2 regions of the Pseudomonas sp. MH9.2 genome follow, and region 1 is predicted to be linked to the other one. Evidence: riboswitches for the same ligand, from Rfam matches in the RefSeq annotation. Region 1 holds a riboswitch; the other holds the start of a gene.

What was found. Region 1 has a riboswitch for cobalamin ahead of cobW (cobalamin biosynthesis protein CobW). Riboswitches for the same ligand answer to the same signal wherever they lie in the genome.
Region 2: linked by a shared signal. The riboswitch ahead of cobO (cob(I)yrinic acid a,c-diamide adenosyltransferase) and the one ahead of cobW (cobalamin biosynthesis protein CobW) in region 1 are both predicted to bind cobalamin.

What each region holds. Positions count from the first base shown of each region.
Region 1 covers NZ_CP133784.1:282,292-294,298, reverse strand. The annotation lists gene RHM55_RS01385 (ATP-binding protein) at 1-134, opposite strand, end outside; gene cobN (cobaltochelatase subunit CobN) at 154-3,918, opposite strand; gene cobW (cobalamin biosynthesis protein CobW) at 3,922-4,986, opposite strand; cobalamin riboswitch at 5,084-5,298, opposite strand; cobalamin riboswitch at 5,374-5,595, shown strand; gene RHM55_RS01370 (CbtB domain-containing protein) at 5,690-5,875, shown strand; gene RHM55_RS01365 (CbtA family protein) at 5,887-6,606, shown strand; gene RHM55_RS01360 (cobalamin biosynthesis protein) at 6,603-7,028, shown strand; gene cobM (precorrin-4 C(11)-methyltransferase) at 7,082-7,828, shown strand; gene RHM55_RS01350 (DUF1272 domain-containing protein) at 7,906-8,154, shown strand; gene nfuA (Fe-S biogenesis protein NfuA) at 8,240-8,833, opposite strand; gene RHM55_RS01340 (acyltransferase) at 8,892-9,926, opposite strand; gene RHM55_RS01335 (fatty acid cis/trans isomerase) at 10,140-12,007, opposite strand, start outside.
Region 2 covers NZ_CP133784.1:1,810,319-1,822,325, reverse strand. The annotation lists gene RHM55_RS08525 (NAD-dependent deacylase) at 1-239, shown strand, start outside; gene RHM55_RS08520 (C40 family peptidase) at 316-969, shown strand; gene RHM55_RS08515 (C40 family peptidase) at 1,054-1,599, shown strand; gene RHM55_RS08510 (sorbosone dehydrogenase family protein) at 1,645-2,970, opposite strand; cobalamin riboswitch at 3,191-3,414, shown strand; gene cobO (cob(I)yrinic acid a,c-diamide adenosyltransferase) at 3,519-4,130, shown strand; gene RHM55_RS08500 (cobyrinate a,c-diamide synthase) at 4,141-5,436, shown strand; gene bluB (5,6-dimethylbenzimidazole synthase) at 5,433-6,083, shown strand; gene cbiB (adenosylcobinamide-phosphate synthase CbiB) at 6,080-6,988, shown strand; gene cobD (threonine-phosphate decarboxylase CobD) at 6,981-7,988, shown strand; gene RHM55_RS08480 (cobyric acid synthase) at 7,985-9,460, shown strand; gene cobU (bifunctional adenosylcobinamide kinase/adenosylcobinamide-phosphate guanylyltransferase) at 9,462-9,983, shown strand; gene cobT (nicotinate-nucleotide--dimethylbenzimidazole phosphoribosyltransferase) at 9,980-11,032, shown strand; gene cobC (alpha-ribazole phosphatase family protein) at 11,029-11,598, shown strand; gene RHM55_RS08460 (adenosylcobinamide-GDP ribazoletransferase) at 11,601-12,007, shown strand, end outside.

The DNA.
Region 1 (12,007 bases):
GACTTGGCCATGCCGCGCGGGCCTTCGATCAGGATGCCACCAATCCTGGGGTCGATAGCTGTCAAACACAGCGCCAGTTTCAGCTCTTCGGCACCGACCACCGCAGCCAATGGGAAATGCGGGATATCGTTCATGCTCGTCTCTCGAAAATCATCAGTGTTCTTCTATATCCAGCAGCAGGTTTTCCAGCGCCTGGCGGTACTCACCCGGCGCCTCCCATAACCCACGCTGCTGAGCTTCCAGCATGCGCTCGGTGATATCGCGTAACGCATCAGGGTTGTGCTGCTCAATGAATGCACGGGTCGAAGGGTCCAACAAATAGGCATCGGCCAGCAATGCGTACTGGTGATCATCAATCAAATGCGTGGTGGCGTCGAAAGCAAACAGAAAGTCCACCGTCGCGGCCATCTCGAACGCGCCTTTATAGCCGTGGCGCTTGACCCCTTCAATCCACTTTGGATTGGCCGCGCGCGCACGCACGACCCGGTTCAACTCCTCTTTCAGGGTGCGGATTTTTGGTAAGTCCGGCTGACTGTGGTCGCCATGGTAGCTGGCGGCTTTATGTCCGCTGAGGCTTTCCACGGCGGCGAGCATGCCACCTTGAAACTGGTAATAGTCGTTGGAGTCGAGCAGGTCATGCTCGCGATTGTCCTGGTTCTGCAGCACGGCTTGTACGTGGGACAATCGCTGAGCAAAACGCTCGCGCGCTGGCGTGCCTTCATCAGCGCCCCCATACGCGTAACCGCCCCAGTTCAGGTAGACCTCGGCCAGATCTTCGCGACTTTGCCATAAGCGCCCGTCGATAGCGCCTTGCACGCCGGCACCATAAGCACCCGGCTTGGCGCCGAAAATGCGCCAACCAGCCTGTCGTGCGGCATCGTCGGCACTCAAACCGTTGCTCTCAAACGCCTGGCGTTCTTCGCGCACCTTGGCCGCCAGTGGATTGAGTTCATCCGGCTCATCAAGGGCGGCGACCGCTTGAACCGCAGCATCGAACAGGTGGATCAGGTTGGCGAATGCGTCGCGAAAAAAGCCGGAGACGCGCAATGTCACGTCCACCCGAGGCCGGTCGAGCAGGCTCAGAGGCAGGATTTCAAAGTCGTCGACCCGCTGGCTGCCCGTGGCCCAGACTGGACGGGCCCCCATCAGGGCCATGGCCTGGGCAATATCGTCACCGCCGGTGCGCATGGTCGCTGTACCCCAGACGGACAGACCCAGCTGACGCAGGTGATCGCCGTGATCCTGCAAGTGCCGCTCCAGCAGCAGGTTCGCCGATTGAAAACCGATACGCCACGCGGTCGTGGTTGGCAGATTACGCACGTCCACGGAAAAGAAATTACGCCCGGTAGGCAGCACATCCAGGCGCCCACGGCTGGGGGAACCGCTGGGCCCTGCCGGAACGAATAGACCGCTCAACGCGTCCAGTAGACCCTGCATTTCCGCAGGACCGCAGGCATCCAGCCGTGGCGCAACAACTTCGCTTAAATTATAAAGAATAAGTGCCAAGTCATTGTTTTCAGTCAACTCACTGATAGGATTTAGCATCAACACCTGCTCGATCAGCCACGCTGCATACAACTCCAGCCGCTCACGCGTATCACCCGCCGTGCGCCAGGGTTCGGCGCTGATATCCAACAGTGACGCAGGGCGAGGCCCACTCCAGGGCTCTGACAGCACGCAGTCCAGAGGGTCGAAGTTCAGTTCGAAAGCTTTGCTCAGGGCGCGCAACAGGCTCGATTGCGCGCCACGGCCATCACCGCGAGGAATCCGGAGCAACGCGAGCAAGGTGTCGATGCGCAGACGCCCGCTGGGCGATTCGCCGAAGATATGCAGGCCATCGCGAATCTGCGATTCCTTCAGATCACACAGGTAAGTGTCCAGACGTGGCAACCAGAGGGCAGCATCCGCATCGGCGTTGAGCGCCTCGTCCAGTTGCAGTTCACGATCGATCCGGGTTTCACGCACCAGCTTGAGGATGTCTCGTTGCAGTTCGCCTGCACGGCGTGGATCGAGCAGTTGAGCTTCGTAATATTCATCGGCGAGCACTTCCAGATCACGCAGCGGACCGTAGGTTTCGGCCCGGGTCAGTGGCGGCATCAAGTGATCAATGATCACTGCCTGGGTCCGGCGCTTGGCCTGAGCGCCCTCACCAGGGTCGTTGACGATGAACGGATAGATGTTCGGCATCGCACCCAACACGGCGTCCGGCCAGCAATTTTGCGACAGGCCGACACCTTTGCCCGGCAGCCATTCGAGATTGCCGTGTTTGCCCACGTGCACCACGGCATGCGCGCCGTAGACTTTGCGCAACCAGAAGTAGAACGCCAAATAACCATGGGGCGGCACCAGGTCGGGGTCGTGATAGACCGCGCTGGCGTCTACTTGGTAACCCCGCGCGGGCTGAATACCCACAAACGTCAGGCCAAAACGCAGCCCCGCGACCATCATTCGGCCTGCGCGAAACATCGGGTCGCCCTGCGGCGCGCCCCAGCGGGCGGTCACTGCCTCGCGATTGGCAACAGGCAAGTCATTGAACGCAGCCTGATACTCGTCCAGCCCCATGCTTTGCTGACACGGGCGCAGATCAATGCTGTCCAGATCATTGGTCACTCCACCGAGCAACGCATGGATCAAGGCCGTGCCACTTTCAGGCAACGGCGCCAGCGGATAACCCTCGGTTTGCAACGCGCGCAAAATATTCAGCGCGGCTGCTGGCGTGTCCAAACCAACGCCATTACCGATCCGACCGTCGCGGGTGGGGTAATTGGCCAGAATCAACGCGACGCGCTTGTGTTGATTGGGCAGACGCGCCAAATCAATCCAGCGTCGCGCCAGTTCGGCAACAAAATCCATGCGCTCGGGCTGGGCGCGATAACACACCACATCGGATTGGCTGCGCTCGCTGTGCCAGGCCAGATCCTTGAAACTGATCGGCCGGCTGATGATCCGCCCATCCAGCTCGGGCAACGCGATATGCATCGCCAGGTCCCGTGGACCCAGTCCTTGCTCGCTGGCGGACCACGCGGGTTCATTGTCCTGGGCGCAGATGGCCTGGATCACCGGAACATTGCGCCGAAACGGTCGCACATGGGGGGCTTCAGGGCTGGATTGAGCGAAGCCGGTGGTATTCAGGATGAGCGCGGCACCGACCTCATCAAGCAGGTCTTCCACCACCGTCAGGCAGCCCGGTTCTTTCAGGCTGGCGACCGCGATGGGTAAAGGATTCAAACCCTGTGCCTGCAAACGGGCGCAGAACACGTCGACAAAGCCGGTGTTGGCCGCTTGCAGATGGGACCGATAGAACAACAACGCCACGACGGGCTGAGCAGTATGCCAATCGGCCTGCCAGTCACTCAGCTTGGCATTGGCCTTGTGCGGATGGTAGATCGCGGTACGTGGCAAAGCTTGAGGTTCTGCCCAAGGATAATCGCGGCCCAGCCAACAGTTTGCCAAACAACGATACAGCTCAAGCGCGTTGTGCATACCGCCCTGGCGAAGGAAATGCCAGAGCCGCTCGCCTTCTTCCGCGGCAACAGTGCTCAAGCCGCTCAGCTCCGGGTCCGGACGATCATCGCCCGGCACCAGAATAAGCTGCACCCCCTGTCCCGCAAGCTCCACCAGACGCTCGACGCCATAACGCCAATACCCAATGCCGCCATGCAGGGAAATCAGGATGACCTTGGCATGCCGTAGAACTTGATCGACGTACATGTCCACTGACGCGTGATTTTGCACTTGCATCGGGTTGGCCAGACGCAGACTGGGGTAATCCTCAGGCAACTGTTGCGCCGCCTCGGCGAGCAACGCCAAATGTGAATCGCCGCTGCAGAGAATCACCAGCTCGGCCGGGGTTTGCCCCAGATCAGCGATGCTGTCGTCAGGTACAAAGCCGCCAGGTTGGGTTCTCAGTAAATGCATAAGTCAGCCGGCAACCGCTGCGTGCAGTTGGGCTTCGAGAACGCCGGCGTCGAGTTCCTGACCAATCAACACCAGATGGGTCGCACGTTCTTCCTCGGTACGCCAGGCACGGTCGAAATGCTTGTCGAAGCGCGTCCCGACGCCTTGAATCAGCAAGCGCATCGGTTTGCCCGGAATCGCCGCGAAACCCTTGACCCGCAAAATACCGTGCTGCACCACCAGTTGCGTCAAGGCGTCCAGCAACAGGCTTTCGTCGGCCTGCGGCAATTTGATCGAGATCGAATCGAACGCATCATGATCATGGTCGTCATGGTCATCGCCTTCGTGATGATCATGGTGGGTGCGGCGGCTATCGATATGCACCTCCGACTCGGCGCCCAGCCCCAGCAACACGCTGATGGGCAAACGACCGCTGCTGGCTTCGATCACTTTGACCGCGGGTGGCAGTTCTTCGGAGACTTCAGCGCGGACGGTCGCCAAGCCTGCCGCATCAAGCATGTCGGATTTGTTGAGGATGACCAGGTCCGCGCTCGCCAGTTGATCGGCGAACAACTCGTGCAGTGGCGACTCATGGTCAAGGTTCGGGTCGAGTTTGCGCTGTGCGTCGACTTGATCCGGGAATGCAGCGAAAGTGCCTGCCAACACCGCAGGGCTGTCGACCACGGTAATCACCGCATCGACCGTGCAGGCGTTACGAATTTCTGGCCACTGAAACGCTTGAACCAAAGGTTTTGGCAATGCCAGGCCAGAGGTTTCAATCAGGATGTGATCCAGGTCGCCGCGACGGGCAACCAATTCGCGCATGACCGGGAAGAACTCTTCCTGAACCGTGCAGCACAGGCAACCGTTGGCCAACTCATACACACGACCGCTGGCTTCTTCTTCGGTGCAGCCAATGGTGCATTGCTTGAGGATGTCGCCATCAATGCCCAGTTCGCCGAATTCGTTGACGATCACCGCGATGCGCCGACCTTCCGCGTTGTCGAGGATGTGCCGCAGCAACGTGGTTTTGCCCGACCCGAGGAAACCGGTAACGATAGTGACGGGAAGTTTGGCCAGTGATTTCATCGGATGCCCTTTGGCAAAGCGGCGGGCAAACAGGACGATAACCACGTAGCACATGCACGCAGATCAATTCGCCACCGGATCACCCCGCCCGGTTGTAGTGAGAATCTTGTTCCGAGGCAGGTCTCCTGGCTGACGGTGGCGTGTTGGCAGCCTATAAAAAGCGTCCAGCACGCGTTCATTGCGCCTTCCCGCACGCGTGCAGTGGCAGTGCAATGAACATGACCGTTTACAGTTGCGGGGGCAGCCGCGGCTTGAACCGCGTTCCCTTTTAGCTCCGTGCAATACCGGAGCACCTCGAACGAGCAAGGCTACGCAGTGGCTGCGGACAGGTCAATCACCGGCTAAGCCGCAGATGCTCTGGATTGACTCCTGTGCGTGCTCATGTTTTCCTACGGCCTTGTTTCGGGTGCCCTTCACAGGGTGAAACGGGAAACCGGTGCGCTTCATGCCAACAGGCATAAGCAAGTCCGGCGCTGCCCCCGCAACGGTAAGCGAGTGAAGAATCAGATCCACTGTGCCAGCAGTCCGGCATGGGAAGGTGATTCTTGATGGTCAGTCTGCACAGACCCCTCGCAAGCCCGGAGACCGGCCCGACAAATCATCTGACAAACCCGCGGTGGGCGGGCGCTGTTGAACCTCTACTGACGCCTGTCAGTGGTGTTTTCATGCGCTTGCCTACTTGCCGACACTTGAGGGAAGCGCCATGTCGATCAGCACTATCAGCCACTCAGCTACCACCACATCCACTCAGACCCGACGCCTGACGGCTGCCGTCAGCGCCCTTCTGCTGGGTGCCTTTCTGGTCTACTTCGCCGGCTTCTCGCATATCAATGCCGTCCACAACGCGGCGCACGACACCCGCCACAGCTCTGCCTTCCCTTGCCATTGAGACCTGCCGCCATGTTCAAGCGTATCGCTCAAACGGCCGGGTTCACGGGTCTGTTCGCCGCACTGTTGTTGACGCTGCTGCAAAGCGTCTGGGTTGCGCCGCTGATTCTGCAAGCGGAGTCCTATGAGAAGGCACCGACAGAGCAGGCCCATGAACACGCTGAGGGCGTTGGCGCAGGGCATGTTCACGACGCCGAGGCATGGGAACCTCAAGACGGCTGGCAACGTGTCTTGTCCACCACCGGAGGCAACCTGGTGGTCGCAGTCGGTTTTGCATTGATGCTGGCGGGGCTTTACACCCTACGTGCGCCGGGCCGTACGTCTCAGGGGATACTGTGGGGGCTGGCCGGGTTTGCCGTGTTCGTTCTCGCGCCGACCCTGGGCCTGCCACCTGAGCTGCCGGGGACTGCGGCGGCTGATCTGGTTCAGCGACAAATCTGGTGGGTGAGCACAGCGGCATCTACTGCCGTCGCCTTGGCACTGATCGTGTTCAGCAAACATTGGTTGCTGAAGGTGCTGGGTGTAGCGATCCTGCTGGTGCCACACGTGATGGGTGCACCGCAACCAGACGTGCATGAGAGCCTGGCCCCTGAAGCTCTGGAAGCTCAGTTCAAGATCGCCTCGCTGCTGACCAATGCGCTGTTCTGGATCGCCTTGGGTCTGATCAGTGCTTGGCTGTTCCGCCGCAATAATCATGAAGTGAACGCCCAACACGTCAATCACGGCGCATGACCCGGCAGCACTCGGTGCCGACCCTGGCGGTCGGCCTCGGCTGCCAGCGCGGTTGCCCTGCAAGCCGACTGCTGGAACTGATTGAACAGGCTTTGCAGGGTCATGGGCTGAAAATTGAAGCCATCACTGCCCTCGCCTCCATTGACCTGAAACGTTCTGAGCCGGGTTTGCTGGCGTTGGCAGAGCGTCTGGGTCTGCCACTGGTGTTTTTCAGTGCAGCAGAGTTGAGCTGTTTCGACGCGCGACTCAGTCATCGTTCTGCCATCGCGTTCGCCCACACCGGTTGCTACGGCGTGGCCGAAAGCAGTGCATTGGCGCTGTTACAGCGCCTTGGTGGACGTCATGGCGAATTACTGATCACCCGGCAGAAAAACCAGCAAGCGACATTTGCCTTGGCCGGTGACGTACTCAATCGTCGATAATCTGTCCGTTTTCACTCCCACTCAAAAGCCTAAGGCTGGATTCTGGAGCACCCATGACCGTTTTTTTTATCGGCGCAGGCCCCGGCGACCCGGAACTGATCACGGTCAAAGGCCAGCGCCTGATCCGCAGTTGCCCGGTGATTATCTACGCCGGCTCACTGGTACCGACCGCTGTCCTTGAAGGGCATCAGGCGGTACAGGTGATCAATAGCGCCGAGTTACACCTGGAGCAGATCATCGCCGCGATGAAATCCGCTCATGAACAAGGCTTCGATGTCGCTCGGGTGCACTCCGGCGATCCCAGTCTGTATGGCGCGATTGGCGAGCAGATTCGTTACCTGCGCGAACTGGATATCCCCTTCGAAATCATCCCCGGCGTTACCGCCACCGCTGCCTGCGCCGCACTGTTGGGCACCGAACTGACGCTGCCGGATATCTCTCAGAGTGTGATCCTGACCCGCTATGCCGATAAAACCTCCATGCCTGCGGGCGAGGAGCTGGCAAGCCTGGCGCAGCATCGGGCGACCATGGCGATTCATCTAGGGGTCAAGAACCTGGCAAAAATTGTCGCCGAACTGACCCCGCAATACGGCGCTGATTGCCCGATTGCCGTGGTCCATCGCGCCAGTTGGCCGGATCAGGATTGGGTACTCGGAACGCTCGCCGACATCCAGGAGAAAGTTCGCGCCAAAGGGTTTCGCCGCACGGCATTGATTCTGGTAGGCAGGGTATTGGCCAATGACCAGTTCGCCGAATCGTCGCTCTATCGGGCCGGACATGCGCATCTATACCGGCCCTGATTGCCAAGAGCCCGCAGTGTTTGGCATTGTTGCCGAAGCTTTCCTTCCCCCGAACACCTGCGAACGAGGTCACCTCTATGCTTGAACTTCGCCCGAGCTGTGAATGCTGCGACCGCAACCTGCCTGGCGACAGTCTGGACGCGTTGATTTGCTCGTTTGAATGCACCTTCTGCAGCGATTGCGCGCACGACCGTCTGGGCGGTCGCTGTCCCAATTGCTCCGGGCAACTTCTGCCACGTCCGGCACGCACCGGGGCTGCACTGCTGAAAAATCCGGCTTCAAGCCAGCGCGTGTTCAACCCTGCTGGTTGCGCCAAGGCTGGCTAAACCAGGCACTGGCAGAACCAAAAAAAATGCCTCGAACCAGTCGAGGCATTTTTTGCAGCTGTTTTATCGCGTAGAGGCGCCCGACTTAGTAGTAGGCGTTTTCTTTTTGCGTATGGTCAGTGACGTCCCGCACACCGTTAAGCTCAGGAATACGCTCAAGCAGAGTGCGCTCGATCCCTTCTCTCAAGGTCACGTCAGCCTGACCGCAGCCCTGGCAACCGCCACCGAACTTCAGCACCGCGATATTTTCGTTGTTCTCTTCAATCACATCAATCAGCGAAACCTGGCCGCCATGGCTGGCCAGCCCCGGATTGATCTCGGTTTGCAGGTAATAATTGATGCGTTCGTTGATCGGGCTGTCGGCATTGACCATCGGTACTTTGGCGTTTGGCGCCTTGATGGTCAGTTGGCCGCCCATTCGGTCGGTGGCGTAATCGACAACCGCATCATCCAGAAACGCTTCGCTGAAGGAGTCGATCCAGGCAGTGAAGCTTTTCAGGCCAATGGCCTTGTCTTCCGGTTTCTCTTCGCCCGGCTTGCAATAAGCAATGCAGGTCTCAGCGTATTGGGTGCCAGGCTGGGTAATAAACACGCGGATGCCGATGCCCTGAGTGTTCTGCTTTTCAAGCAAATCGGCCAGATAGTCGTGGGCGGCATCGGTAATAGTAATAGCGGTCATGAAAATTCCTCGCAGACGTGGGCGCAGTTTACGCCAATCATTCGCGCCGCACAAAGTCCTAGTAATTATGTCGGGAAAGAGCGACCGCCTCGCCCACCGCTCTTCGCTTGTCCAGCCAGCCTTTGAGGCGCAGATAAAGTCCTTTTTCGATAAATTCGTAACTGCCCCAGGCTCCGACGGCAATCAACGGTACACACACGGCAAACACCGCATACGGATTGAGCCCATAGCGTTCAGACGCCAGCCATCCGCCATAGAGAACCAATACGTGGAGTAAGTACACCGAGTAGGAACAGTCGCCCAGTACCTTGAATAATCGATTGCCCTGGAAGTACGGTTCCAGTGAGATACAGGCGACGACAATCAACGCGCTGGGCAGCCCCCAGTTCATAAACCGTTGTGAGGGTGGCAGGTGGTAAATAGTGACGAAGGCCCCGGCAATCGCCAGCAGCGGCAGCCATAGCCGTGGAGTGATCCAGCCCCGGCTGTAGATAATACCGATGCCGATGCCGAGCAGAAACTCGTACACAATGTCGTTGCGGTAGAAATGGCTGATCCAGCCGTAACGGGTCAACACCTCACTCACCGCGAACAATGCGGCCGCGACAACCAGTGGCCGATGACGTTGATGGACCAGGAACACCAGTGAGAATAATAGATAGAAGAACATTTCATAATTCAGCGTCCAACCCACGTTCAACGTAGGGTACATGCCATAACCGCCGGGGTTTTCAGAAGGGATGAATAACAGGGAAAGAATAAAGTTCTGCCAACTGATCACTTGATGCGGCAATAGCGGACTGGCGACTACCAACAGCAGCCCCATGGCGGCCGTGTAGACCCAATATGCCGGGACGATACGGATGATCCGATTGACCATGAAGCGTCCAGCTGGCATGTCTTTGTTTTGCGTGGACAGATAGATCACCAGCCCACTGATCACGAAGAAAATATCGACCCCTACCGCCCCCCTGTCGACGAAGAACTGCCCTACGGGGCCTTTGGCATGAAAATCAAAGAAAATCTGCATAAAGTGGTGACACACAACTGCCCACGCGGCGAGTGCCCGCAAGGCTTGAACCGAAATCAACATCCGCAACTCACCTGTTTTCAAATCAACATCAAGGACCCCGAATAGACTGCTACTTCAGGTCGTCTCGATACGTCGGACCGCGACAAGGGCCAAAAGGTTGCGCGGGATTGATGACTGGTAGATGGCTGCGGGCCATGTTTGTCAAGGCGTTCAGCTCAATACGAGCGTGTCAACGGCTTCGCAGGCTTACCTGCGAAGCCGTTTAAAGAACGGCTACAGATTCTCGTAACGGTTCATGTCCAGCATGCCCGCCTCAACCGGCTCGGTCTCCTGGATATAGCGTGTCAGGTCATGAAAATAGAACCAGAACTGAGGATTGCTCCGGCGAATGCCCCATCGCTGAACGATTTTTTCGAACGCATCAGCGTCCCGCGCCTGCTCCATGGCGCGGACAAACGCGGGCACCTGCACAGCAGGAATATTGAACATAAAGTTCGGGTAGCTGCTCAGCACGCCGGGATAGATAGTCAAGGTGTCCAGCCCCGGTTGATAGCGGGATTCCTCACCCAGCATAAAGGCGACGTTACTGTGTGCACGGTTGCGCAGCAGGCTGTAGAGCTCGCGCTTACCATCGCTGGCCTGGATTCGGAGCATGCTTGCTTCCGGTAACTGGGCGATCACCTGCAAACCCGCCGCCGGGCGAGACGTCAGGCGACTCAGAGCCTGTTCGGCGTAGCGCAATTCGGGCACCAGGGTTTGCCGGGCACAGTACGCGCCACTGCAGCGGTTGATCGGGTCCGGCCGGCCATTCAAGTCGCCGTAGCGCACCAGCAACTGAAGGGCGAAATCACGTTTGGGGTCTTTTTCATTGAGCTTAAGACCGCTTGGCGCGTCGTCGTCGATGCCCTGATAGTCCAGCCACATTTTCACTTTGCCGCCTTCCTGGTACCAGTCGCTCAAGATCTCATCGCGCGAGTCAGCGGGCATCAGCCGCAGAAAGTTCTGCTCGGCACCGTTGCGGATCAGGTCGAAATACAACCGAGTCTGCGCTTGATGCGCAACGTTGCCGAATACGTCGAAATTGACCGCAAGCTGGTAATAGGTTCGCTCAAGGATGGGGAAGTCGAACAGCCACATCGTCTGCGGGATTTCGCCGATCAACCCTTTATTGACGGAGGCGCTGTCGTAGTGACGAAAAATCGACAACAAGGCGTTGTCGTTACCGGCCCACAACGTCGACCAACTGGGGGCTGGCGCCTGAGCATAGGTTTTGCTGCGTAGTGCTTCGTACTCATTGCGCTTGTCGCGATAGGAGTGCCACAGAGTCAAAACGCTGCCAACGTCGTCGATCTGGCCGGGCATCGACAACAGGGGCGTAGCCTTGTCACGATAAGCCGCATCCGTGAGGTACAGATCATGTGCCGGGTCCTGAAAAAGAGCCCAGAAATTATCGCGAATGACATCACTGGCGATATTCCCACGGCAGACCGGACCACGGATAAAGGTGCGCACGAAGTACTCGGCGTTGTCGAGCATGAACTGATAACGCGCTTGGGCAGGAATCGCCTGAAACGTGTCGAACGGATTGGCGCGGTGCCGTGGGCCGTAGCCAGGCGAAGCGCTGACAGTCCAGTCACCGCTGTAGAACAGCTCTTTGACCCGCGCCATTTTGCCTGGGCTCATCGGGTATGTGATGTGGGTCTTGTGCACGATCACCCCTTGTACTGGCCACAAGCGGTAATACACGTCGGAGCCCGGATCATCGTTGGGTCGTCGTGTATTGATCAGGTCGATGGGCTGACCGCTGGGCGTGCGCGAACGAACCCACTGAAAGAAATGCCCAGGCTCGCCGCCTTCAAAATAAATGTGTGCCAGAAACAGATGCTCGTATAACCACCGCGCCACTAACCCTTCCTTGGCGCCGCGGGCATTGAGCATGTCTTCCCACTGAGTGATTTGCAGCGTCTCGCTGGCGCTCGGGGCCAGCGCCTGTTGATCAATCGGCGCACCCGCCGCCAACCAGCGCCGCAAGGTTTGATACTGCGGTTCGGTCAGGCCGGTCACTGCCAGCGGCATGCCTTCCTTGGGATGGTTGCCGGCATAGGTATCGAACTCAGCCGGCATTGGGCATTGATTATCTC
Region 2 (12,007 bases), 1.5 Mb from region 1:
TGCCCGAGCGGGCGCTGGAAACGTTGTACGAAGAAATGGCCAAGGGTTTCGACGCTGTATTGAGCATCGGCACCACTGCCAGCTTCCCGTATATTCACGAGCCGGTCCTGCGTACGCGGGTGTCGGGGGGCTTTACCGCCGAGATAAATCCGACGCCGACCGACCACAGCGCCGCCATGGATGTTTTCCTGGGCTGTAGAGCCTTAGAAGTTATGGAGGAACTGGTAAGTCACATTTAGATCGATTGAATTTGCAAATCAGGGTGATAGAAGGCATAGTCTCATCTCCTTTACATCACTAGCCACGGTCGTGCCCATGCTAAATCGCTTCGCACCCCTCGTGCCCCTCGCACTGGTTTCACTCCTTTTTGGTTGCGCGGCTAACATGCCTGCCTCGAACCAGCAGCAGGTCCAGAATCAGGCTCATGCCTCGATTACTGCGCAGTCTGCACGCTCCTCCCAGATGGCCGACGGATCTGACTCCGTGTTGTCCGAAGAGTTGATCACCGAAAAAGAACTGGCCGAGTTTGCTGACAGCAAGCCGTACCGCATGCCGATTCTTGCCGACAGCATCCTGGAACGCGGCATGTCCCTGATCGGTACCCGTTATCGCGTAGGCGGTACGTCCGAAGCAGGTTTCGATTGCAGCGGATTCATCAACTACCTTTTCCGTGAAGAAGCGGGCATGACGTTGCCACGCTCCACTCGCGACATGATCAACTTGAAGGCTCCACTGGTTGCTCGCAACAACCTGAAGCCGGGTGATCTGCTGTTCTTCAGCACCAAGGGTCGCGGTCGTGTGAGCCATGCCGGCATCTATCTGGGCGATGATCAATTCATCCATTCCAGCAGCAGCCGCAGCGGTGGTGTTCGGGTCGATAGCCTGGATGACAGCTATTGGAAGAAGACCTTCATCGAAGCTAAACGTGCGTTAGCGATGGCGCCGACTACAATCCAAAGCCAACGCTAGTCATTACCGGAGCGTGTAACTCAAGTTACACGCAGTTCGGGCTCCCGGCAGAGTAAGCCGCATCCAGATCAGGTTGTTGTGTTTATGTCGATTACGGTACGCCTAGGGTTGATTACATTGGCTGCTGCGCTTCTTGGCGCTTGCGCAAGCCACGCTCCACCCCCTTCAAAACAATGGGTTGTTCGACCCGTTGCGCCAATGACTTCCGATTATTCCTCGCCTGCTGCTGAAGACGTGCTAATTCGCGCGCTGGGTTTGGTCGGCACGCCTTATCGCTGGGGCGGCAATACGCCTGATTCGGGCTTCGATTGCAGTGGGTTGATTGGTTATGTCTACCGTGACGCGGCCGGTATCGCGCTACCACGCTCGACCCGAGAGATGATTGTGATGCGCGCGCCGGACGTCGGGCGCAACGCTTTACAGTCTGGTGATCTGTTGTTCTTCGCCACGTCAGGCGGCTCGCAGGTCAGTCACGCCGCGATCTACGTTGGGGAAGGGCGCTTTGTGCATGCGCCGGCAACGGGCGGCACAGTGCGCCTGGACAGCCTCGACAACAGCTATTGGCAAAAAACCTACCTCAACGCCAAGCGCGTCATTCAGCCAGAGCATCTGGCGCGTAATAACCCCTGATTTGATGTGATCGTGCAGTAAATCCTGCCCCGTCGAAAGCGGGGCTTACTGCGCCTTTGCCGCCGTCACCCGCCAGATTTTATTCCCCACGTCATCGGCCACCAGCACTCCGCCATGCTGATCATTGATCACGCCCACCGGACGCCCCTGGGCCTTCTCGTCTGCGTTGAGGAAACCGGTCAACAGGTCGACGGGGGCGCCGCTGGGTTTGCCGTTGGTGAACGGTACGAATATCACCTTGTAACCGCTGTGGGGGTTGCGGTTCCACGAACCGTGTTGGCCGATGAATACACCTTGGGTGAACGGTGCCGGCAGCGATTTTCCGTCACTGAAGGTCAGACCCAACGACGCGGTGTGGGGTCCGACGGCGTAATCCGGTGCAATGGCCTTGGCCACCAAAGCCGGGTTTTGGGGTGAGACGCGCACATCCACATGCTGGCCGTAGTAGCTGAAAGGCCAACCATAAAATGCGCCATCCTTCACTGACGTAATGTAATCGGGTACCAGATCGCTGCCGATTTCGTCGCGCTCATTGACGGCGGTCCACAGCGTGCCTGTCTGCGGTTCCCAGTCCATGCCATTGGGGTTGCGCAGGCCAGAGGCAAAGATCCGATGCGCGCCCGTCGCGGCATCGACTTCCCAGATCGCGGCTCGACCTTCTTCCTTGTCCAGGCCGTTCTCACCGACATTGCTGTTGGAACCCACGGTCACGTACAGTTTTTTACCGTCTTTGCTGGCAATGACGTTCTTGGTCCAGTGGTGATTGAGTGTCCCTGCAGGCAGGTCTGTCACCTTGCTTGGCTTGCCGGTAATCGAGGTTTGCCCGTTTTCATAATGGAAACGCAGCAGTTGATCGGTGTCGGCGACATAGAAGTCGTTGCCGACCAGGGCCATGCCAAAGGGTGAATTAAGGTTTTGCAGGAACACGGTACGGGTTTCAGCAACACCGTCATGGTCTTTGTCGCGCAGCAGTGTGATCCGGTTGGCGGACGCTACGCCCGCCCCCGCACGCCCCATGACCTTTTTCATGATCCAGCCCCGAATGCCTTTGCTGTCATCGGGCTTGGCCGGCGAGTTGGTTTCAGCGACCAGTACATCGCCGTTAGGCAGCACGTACAGCCAGCGCGGGTGATCCAGGTCTTCGGCAAACGCTGACACCTGAGTGCCTGGTGCAGCGACAGGTTTTGCACCCTTTGCCCAGCCCACGGCAGGGGCGATGTTCACGGTCGGGATCAGTGTTTTGTTCGGTTCAGGCAGCTTCGGCTGCGGGCCCGTGCCTTCCGCTACTTGCAGGCTGGCAGTCTCGCCGCAAGCGGTAAGGCCGGTCATCAGTACAAGCAGTACTGCCAACTGAGGTCTGAGTGTGAACATGACGATCTCCATGAAAAGCGAAAAGTGCGCGTAAAGCAGTAGAGGAGGGTGGGCTGTTGAGGTTCAACCTTTTGCAGGTGAGTTGATAGTCAGCAAGCTTAGTAGGTGGCGCGGGATGGCTGTCGTTTAATATCAATCGATATGACTCGCACGGGTCAAACAGCTTTATTACGCGAAAGGAAAGGGCGCTTCGATTGACGCTCTATCCCCAACCCTCTACCCTTCGCGACGTGTTTCAGGTGCTCAGCCATCGCTGATGGGCTGAGTGAAACAGGGAAGCCGGTGAGGACGCGTCCAGCGACCGATTCCGGCGCTGCCCCCGCAACGGTAAATGAGTCAAAGCTGCGCATTCAGTCACTGCATCGTAAAAAATGTGGGAAGGCGCGCAGTGGGGGCAAAGCCCGCTCATGAGTCCGGAGACCGGCCTGAACCATCCAACAGCATCACGGCGGGCGATGCTCTGCGCAGGGTCTTTTTTGACCGTGCTGGCAGTCAATTCCTGTGCCTTCCGTTTGCTTTCGCGTGCCCTGCTCAAACGGAGAGCTGAGATGAACGAATCCCCCGAACGTGACGAACGCCATCTGGCGCGCATGCTGCGTAAAAAAGCCGTCATGGACGAGCGCATTGCCAGTTCGCCGAATGAATGCGGGCTGTTGCTGGTCCTGACGGGGAACGGCAAAGGCAAAAGCAGCTCAGCGTTCGGCATGCTTGCCCGCGCCATGGGCCACGGAATGCAGTGTGGCGTCGTGCAGTTCATCAAGGGTCGCAACAGCACCGGTGAAGAGCTGTTCTTCCGTCGTTTCCCCGAGCAGGTGCGTTATCACGTCATGGGCGAGGGCTTCACCTGGGAAACCCAGGACCGCCAGCGCGATATCGCCGCCGCCGAAGCTGCCTGGGAAGTGTCCCGGGAAATGCTGCGCGACCCAGACATCGGCCTGATCGTGCTCGATGAACTGAATATCGCCCTCAAACACGGTTATCTGGATCTGGAGCAGGTCCTCAGCGACCTGCAAAGTCGTCCGCCGATGCAGCATGTGCTGGTGACGGGCCGCGGCGCGAAACCCGAGCTGATTGATCTGGCGGACACGGTTTCCGAGATCGCCGTGGTCAAGCATGCCTTTCAGGCCGGTATCCGTGCGCAGAAAGGCATCGAGCTATGAGCAGTCCTTCATGAGAGCGCCGCGTCACTGCCCGGCGGTGTTGATCGCTGCGCCGGCTTCCGGCCAGGGCAAGACCACCGTGACGGCCGCGTTGGCCCGACTGCACCGCAATCAAGGGCGCAAGGTTCGGGTGTTCAAATGCGGCCCTGACTTTCTCGACCCGATGATTCTCGAACGCGCCAGTGGCGCGCCGGTCTATCAGCTGGATTTGTGGATGGTCGGCGCCGATGAAAGCCGCCGACTGTTGTGGGAGGCGGCGGGCGAAGCCGACTTGATTCTGATTGAAGGGGTCATGGGCTTGTTCGACGGTACGCCGTCCAGCGCAGACTTGGCGCGCCATTTCGGCGTACCGGTTCTGGGCGTGATCGACGGCACTGCGATGGCCCAGACTTTTGGCGCGTTGGCCCTGGGCCTGGCGCGTTATCAGCCGGACCTGCCGTTTGCCGGGGTCTTGGCCAATCGCGTCGGCACCGTGCGCCACGCGCAACTGCTCGAAGGCAGCCTGACCGAGGGCTTACGCTGGTACGGCGCGTTGTCACGAGAAACCGGGATCGAGTTGCCGAGCCGTCATTTGGGCCTGGTCCAGGCCAGCGAACTGAATGATCTGGATGCACGCCTCGACGCCGCCGCCACCGCCCTAGGCAGCACGTGCGAGGTGTCCTTGCCGCCGGCTGTCGAATTCGCCGCGCCCGACATCGTCAAGGCTGAACCCTTGCTTGAGGGGGTGCGCATTGCCGTGGCTCGGGACGAAGCGTTTGCCTTTACCTACGGCGCCAGTCTTGACCTGCTGCGGGCCATGGGCGCCGAGTTGTCGTTTTTCTCGCCGATCCACGACACCTTCATTCCCGATGCCGACAGCCTTTATCTGCCGGGCGGTTACCCCGAACTGCACCACGTCGCGCTGGGTCAAAACCTACCGATGCTGGCCGCCGTTCGCGCCCATCATGCAGCAGGTAAACCCCTGCTGGCTGAGTGCGGCGGCATGCTTTACCTGCTGGATGCCTTGACCGATGTCGACGGTCAGCGAGCGGAGCTGGTGGGGCTGCTGACTGGCGAAGCCGTGATGCAGAAACGTTTGGCGGCGCTGGCTTTGCAAGCGGTCGAGCTGCCGGAAGGCTTGCTGCGTGGACACACCTATCACCACTCGCTGACCAGCACTGAGTTGCAGCCCATCGCTCGCGGCGTGAGCCCCAACGGTGGGCGCGGCGCCGAGGCGGTCTATCGTGACGGGCGCATGACCGCGTCTTACGTACACTTCTATTTCCCTTCTAATCCTCAAGCGGTTGCGGCGCTTTTCAAACCATGAATGATCAGGCGTTCAGCCCCGACGAACGTGCGGCGGTGTATCGAGCGATTGCCGAGCGTCGCGACATGCGCCACTTCATCGGTGGTAGCGTGGCGCCGGAGCTGCTGGCGCGATTGCTCGAAGCGGCGCATCAGGCGCCCAGCGTCGGGTTGATGCAACCGTGGCGCTTTATTCGCATCAGTGACCGGTCGCTGCGGGAGAGCATCAAGGCACAGGTCGAGGCAGAGCGGATTCTTACCGCAGAAGCCTTGGGTGAGCGCTCCGACGATTTCATGAAGCTCAAAGTCGAAGGCATTAACGATTGCGCGGAAGTGCTGGTCGCGGCGCTGATGGATGATCGCGAGCGGCATATCTTCGGGCGCCGCACCTTGCCGGAAATGGACATGGCGTCCTTGTCCTGCGCGATTCAGAATTTGTGGCTGGCAGCGCGTGCCGAAGGGTTGGGCATGGGCTGGGTTTCACTGTTCGAACCGCAAGCGCTGGCCGACCTGCTGGGCATGCCGGCGGGGGCAAAACCCTTGGCGATTCTGTGTCTGGGACCGGTGGCCGAGTTTTACCCGGCGCCCATGCTGGTGCTGGAAGGGTGGGCGCAGGCGCGTCCGCTGAGCGAATTGCTCTACGAAAACCAGTGGGGAGTGAGTCGATGAGCATGGCGTTGTTGAGCGTCGCCGGGGTTGCGCTGGATGCGCTGCTGGGCGAGCCGAAACGGGCGCACCCGCTGGTGGCGTTCGGGCGCTTTGCCGACCGGATCGAACAGCGTTTCAATTCGGCTGGGCGCGGTTGGCGCAGTCATGGGGTCACCGCCTGGTTCATCGCGGTGATCCCGTTGACGCTGCTGGTGACTTTTTTCAGCTGGTTGCCCTATATAGGCGGGTGGGTGGAGGTTCTGGCGCTGTATTGCGCGCTGGGTTTGCGCAGCCTTGGCGAGCACGTCGAGCCGGTGGCGCAGGCCTTGCGCAGCGGTGACCTGGACGAAGCCCGTCGTCGCGTGGGCTATCTGGTGAGTCGGCAGACAACGGAGCTGGACTCGACTGAAGTCGCCCGCGCGGCCACCGAATCAGTCTTGGAAAACGGCAGCGATGCAGTGTTCGCCGCCTTGTTCTGGTTTGTTGTCGCGGGTGCGCCGGGGGTGGTGTTGTATCGCTTGAGCAATACCCTGGATGCTATGTGGGGCTATCGCAATGAACGTTTCGAACGGTTTGGCTGGGCGGCGGCAAAAATCGATGATGTCTTGAATTACATTCCGGCACGCCTGGTGGCGTTGACCTACGCGCTGCTGGGCAACACCCGATTGGCCCTGCGCTGCTGGCGTTCTCAAGCACCTGGCTGGGACAGTCCGAATGCCGGTCCGGTGATGGCCGCCGGTGCGGGCGCGCTAGGCGTGGAGTTGGGTGGGGCAGCGATTTATCACGGTGAACTGCACCAGCGTCCGCAATTGGGCGAAGGCGCGCCGGCTGATGCTCAGTCGATCGATCGTGGCTGGCAACTGGTCCAGCGCGGTGTCTGGTTGTGGTTGCTGGTCCTGTGCGTGGGGGCTGAACTGTATGCTTGAGCACGGCGGTCGCTTGCGAGATGCGGCATTGCACTACGGCATCGCTGAAGCCGAGTGGCTGGACCTGTCCAGTGGTATCTCGCCCTGGCCCTGGCCGATTCCGGAAATCCCGGCGCGAGCCTGGGCGCGGCTGCCGGAAACCGACGATGGCCTGGAACTGGCAGCCTGCGCCTACTATGGCGCCCCTCGTGTGCTACCGGTGCCCGGTTCGCAAGCCGCGATTCAGGCGTTGCCGCGTTTGCGTCGTGCGGGCAAGGTCGGTGTGTTATCGCCGTGTTATGCCGAACATGCCGAAGCCTGGCGTGCCAACGGCTTTCGGGTGCGCGAAGTGTTCGAGCACGAAGTGGATTTTTTCATCGACAGCCTTGATGTGCTGGTGGTGGTCAATCCGAACAACCCCACCGGGCTGAGCATCGCCCCGGAGCGCCTGCTGGAATGGCACGCGCACCTGGCCCAGCGCGGTGGCTGGTTGGTGGTCGATGAAGCCTTTATGGACAACACGCCGCAGTTGAGCCTGACCGCCGAAGCCTGGCGCGTCGGCTTGATCGTGTTGCGTTCGTTCGGCAAGTTCTTCGGGCTGGCGGGCGTGCGTTTGGGCTTTGTGATTGCCGAACCACAGCTGCTCAAATTGCTGGCGCGGCAGATTGGCCCTTGGGCCGTCAGCGGGCCAACGCGTGTGCTGGGGCAAGTGTGCCTGAGCGATGTCGAAGGTCATCGCCTGCAACGCCTGCGTACCGAACACGCCAGCCAGCGCCTGGCTGAACTGCTGAGCCAGTATGGCTTGAAACCTCAGGGTGGTTGCGCGCTGTTTCAATGGTTGACGACTCCGCACGCTGTTCAGGTTTATGAGTTCTGTGCCCGGCGCGGGATTCTGCTGCGGCTGTTTTTGAACACCGGCAGTCCCCACCACAGCGCCCTGCGTTTCGGTCTGCCGGCTGAAGAAGTCGACTGGCAACGGTTCGAACGAGCTCTTAGCGACTACACCAAGGAAATACCATGACCACCTTGATGGTGCAGGGGACGACGTCAGACGCCGGTAAAAGCACGCTGGTGACCGCGCTCTGTCGCTGGTTGACCCGTCAGGGCGTTCGCGTGGTGCCTTTCAAGCCGCAGAACATGGCGCTCAACAGCGCAGTGACGGCGGACGGTGGCGAGATCGGCCGAGCGCAAGCGGTGCAGGCCCAGGCCGCTGGGCTCGAGCCACACACCGACATGAATCCGGTGTTGCTCAAGCCTAATAGCGACACGGGCGCGCAGGTCATCATCCACGGCCGGGCGGTGACCACCATGAACGCGGTGGCGTATCACGGCTATAAAGAGGTCGCGATGCAGGCGGTGCTGGCCTCGCACCAACGCTTGAGTGCGGCCTATCCGGTGGTCATGGTCGAAGGCGCCGGATCGCCTGCCGAAATCAACCTGCGTGCTGGCGACATCGCCAACATGGGCTTCGCCGAAGCGGTGGATTGCCCTGTCCTGTTGATTGCCGATATCAATCGCGGCGGGGTCTTCGCCCACTTGGTGGGCACCCTGGAACTGCTGTCCCCGAGTGAGCAGGCGCGGGTCAAAGGTTTCATCATCAATCGTTTTCGCGGCGATATCGCCTTACTGCAACCGGGCCTCGACTGGCTGGAAGCGCGCACCGGCAAACCGGTGATCGGCGTGCTGCCGTATGTGATGGATTTGCACCTCGAGGCCGAAGATGGTCTCGATCAGCGCCAGACCGACAAGGTCGAGCAGGTGCTGAATGTGGTGGTGCCGGTATTGCCGCGTATCAGCAATCACACGGACTTTGACCCGTTGCGCCTGCACCCACAGGTGAATCTGCAGTTCGTCGGTCCTGGCCAGCCGATCCCGGCTGCGGACTTGATTATCCTGCCTGGCTCGAAAAGCGTGCGCAGCGATCTGGCGTTCTTGCGCAGCCACGGCTGGGACATCGCCATCGCCCGGCACCTGCGCTATGGCGGCAAGGTGTTGGGCATTTGTGGTGGTTTGCAGATGCTCGGTCAGCAGCTGCATGACCCGCTGGGGCTCGAAGGCGCGCCCGGTTCCAGCGCCGGTTTGGGCATGCTGGACATCAACACCGTGCTGGAAGAACAGAAACAACTGCGCAATGTGCGTGGCCATCTCGCGCTTGAAGACGCGCCCGTGAGCGGTTACGAAATTCACGCGGGGGTGACCACTGGCGCGGCGCTGGAGCATGCCGCCGTGCGCCTTGATGATGGTCGCCATGACGGTGCACAGAGTGCCGACGGGCAAATTCTCGGCACCTACCTGCACGGCCTGTTCGAGTCGCCGCCAGCGTGTGCTGCATTACTGCGCTGGGCGGGCCTGGAGAATGTGCAGCACGTCGACTACCACGCGCTGCGCGAACGCGACATCGAGCGACTGGCGGACCTGGTTGAGAACCACTTGGACGGCGCGCTTTTGCGAACCCTGTGTGGTTTGGACGACGCTGGTTTAGAGGGCAACTGACATGCTGCAACTTATTCTAGGCGGCGCTCGTTCGGGCAAAAGTCGACTGGCCGAGCAGTTGGCCACCCACAGTAGCCTCGACGTCATCTATATCGCTACCAGCCAGGCGCTGGATGGCGAAATGAGCCAGCGCGTGGCGATCCATCGTCAGCGCCGCCCCGACAGCTGGGGCCTGATTGAAGAACCGCTCGAACTGGCCCGTGTCCTGGTCGAGCAGGCCAGTGCCCAGCGGTGCCTGTTAGTGGATTGCCTGACCTTATGGCTGACCAATCTGCTGATGCTCGAAGACCCTGAGCGCCTGGCCCTTGAGCGCGAGGCGCTGTTGAACTGCCTCGCCGGGTTGCCCTGTGAAATCATTTTTGTCAGCAACGAAACCGGGATGGGCGTCGTGCCCCTCGGTGAACTGACCCGGCGTTACGTCGACGAGGCCGGCTGGCTGCATCAAGCCCTGGCCGAACGTTGCCAACGCGTGGTGTTGACCGTCGCTGGCCTGCCCTTGACCTTGAAAGGACCCGCAATATGAGCAATTCCTGGTGGCTGAAGCCGGCGCAGGCAATCAATAGTCAGGTGCGTGAAGAGGCTCTGGCCCGTCAGCAGCAGTTGACCAAACCGGCCGGCTCTCTCGGGCAGCTAGAGCGGGTAGCGGTGCAGCTCGCCGGGTTGCAGGGGCGGCTCAAGCCCAGTGTCGACAACCTGTGGATCGCCATTTTTGCGGGCGATCATGGCGTGGTTGCAGAAGGGGTTTCGGCTTTTCCGCAGGAAGTCACCGGGCAAATGCTGCATAACTTCGTGACTGGCGGTGCGGCAATCAGCGTGCTGGCCCGTCAGCTTTCGGCGCAGTTGGAAGTGGTTGATCTGGGCACGGTATCGCCGTTGAACCTGCCGGGTGTCCGGCATTTGCAGTTGGGTGCGGGCACCGCGAACTTCGTCGAAGGGCCGGCGATGACCGAGGCGCAGGGTTTGCTCGCGCTGGAGGCTGGGCGTGACAGTGCTCGCCGTGCACTGGCGTCGGGCGCGGAGCTGTTTATTGGCGGCGAGATGGGCATCGGCAACACCGCAGCGGCCAGCGCATTGGGATGCGCCTTGCTCGAATGCCGGGCACAGTTGCTGGTTGGGCCGGGCACTGGGCTCAATGCGGCGGGCGTCACGCACAAAGCGTTGGTCATCGAGCGTGCGTTGGCGCTGCATGCCGGGCATGCTGGCGATCCGCTGCGCACTTTGTTCTGTCTGGGCGGCTTCGAGATTGCAGCGCTGGTCGGTGCCTACCTGGCCTGTGCTCAGGAAGGTATCGCGGTGCTGGTCGACGGCTTTATTTGCAGCGTTGCGGCGTTGGTTGCGGTGCGCTTGAATCCATCGTGTCGTGACTGGTTGTTGTTCGGCCATCGGGGCGCCGAGCCAGGCCACCGGCACGTGCTGGAAGTCTTGCAGGCCGAACCTTTGCTCGACCTGGGCTTGCGCCTGGGTGAGGGCAGTGGTGCAGCGTTGGCTGTGCCTTTGCTGCGTCTGGCCTGTGAACTGCACAACGGCATGGCGACGTTCGCCGAGGCGGCAGTGGCGGACCGCCCGGCATGACCTTGCGCCTCGATCTGCTGCGTCATGGCGAAACCGAGCTCGGCGGTGGCCTGCGTGGCAGCCTGGACGACGCTCTGACGGCTGCTGGCTGGGCGCAGATGCGCGTGGCGGTGGCTGAGGGTGGACCGTGGGATCGAATCGTCAGCTCGCCGCTGCAACGCTGCGCACGCTTTGCCCAAGAGCTGGCTGACCAGTTGGCCCTGCCACTGCACATGGACGCCGATCTGCAGGAGCTGCACTTCGGTGAATGGGAAGGGCGCAGCGCTGCCCAACTGATGGAGACCGACGCGGAGAGTTTGGGGCTGTTCTGGGCCAATCCTTATGCGTTCACCCCGCCCAAGGCTGAACCGCTGACGGCGTTTTCCTCGCGGGTATTGGCGGCGGTCGAGCGTTTGCATCAGGCCTATGCCGGTCAGCGCGTGTTGCTGATCAGTCACGGCGGGGTGATGCGCCTGTTGCTGGCTCAGGCTCGGGGGTTGCCCCGTGAGCAACTGCTTCAGGTTGAAGTTGGGCATGGTGCACTGCTGACGCTTCAGGTCGGCAGCGGCTGCGTGTTGAGCGAATGAACCTGTCGCCCTTCTGGATTGCCCTGCAGTTTCTCAGCAGCCTGCCCATTCGCCTGCCGGGCATGCCGGAGCCGCAAGCGTTAGGGCGGTCGTTGTTGTTTTATCCGTTGGTGGGGCTGCTGTTCGGGCTGGTGCTGATGGGCCTCAATGCGCTGTTGAGCGGTACGCCGTCGATGTTGCATGCGGCCTTGCTGCTGACCGCCTGGGTAGTGCTCAGCGGCGGCCTGCACCTGGACGGATTGGCCGACAGCGCTGATGCGTGGCTCGGTGGCTTTGGTGACCGCGAACGCACCCTGAGCATCATGAAAGACCCGCGCAGTGGACCGATCGCGGTCGTTACCCTGGTGCTGGTGCTTCTGCTCAAATTCTGTGCCCTGCTGGCAGTGATCGAACACCGGCAGAGCGTGGC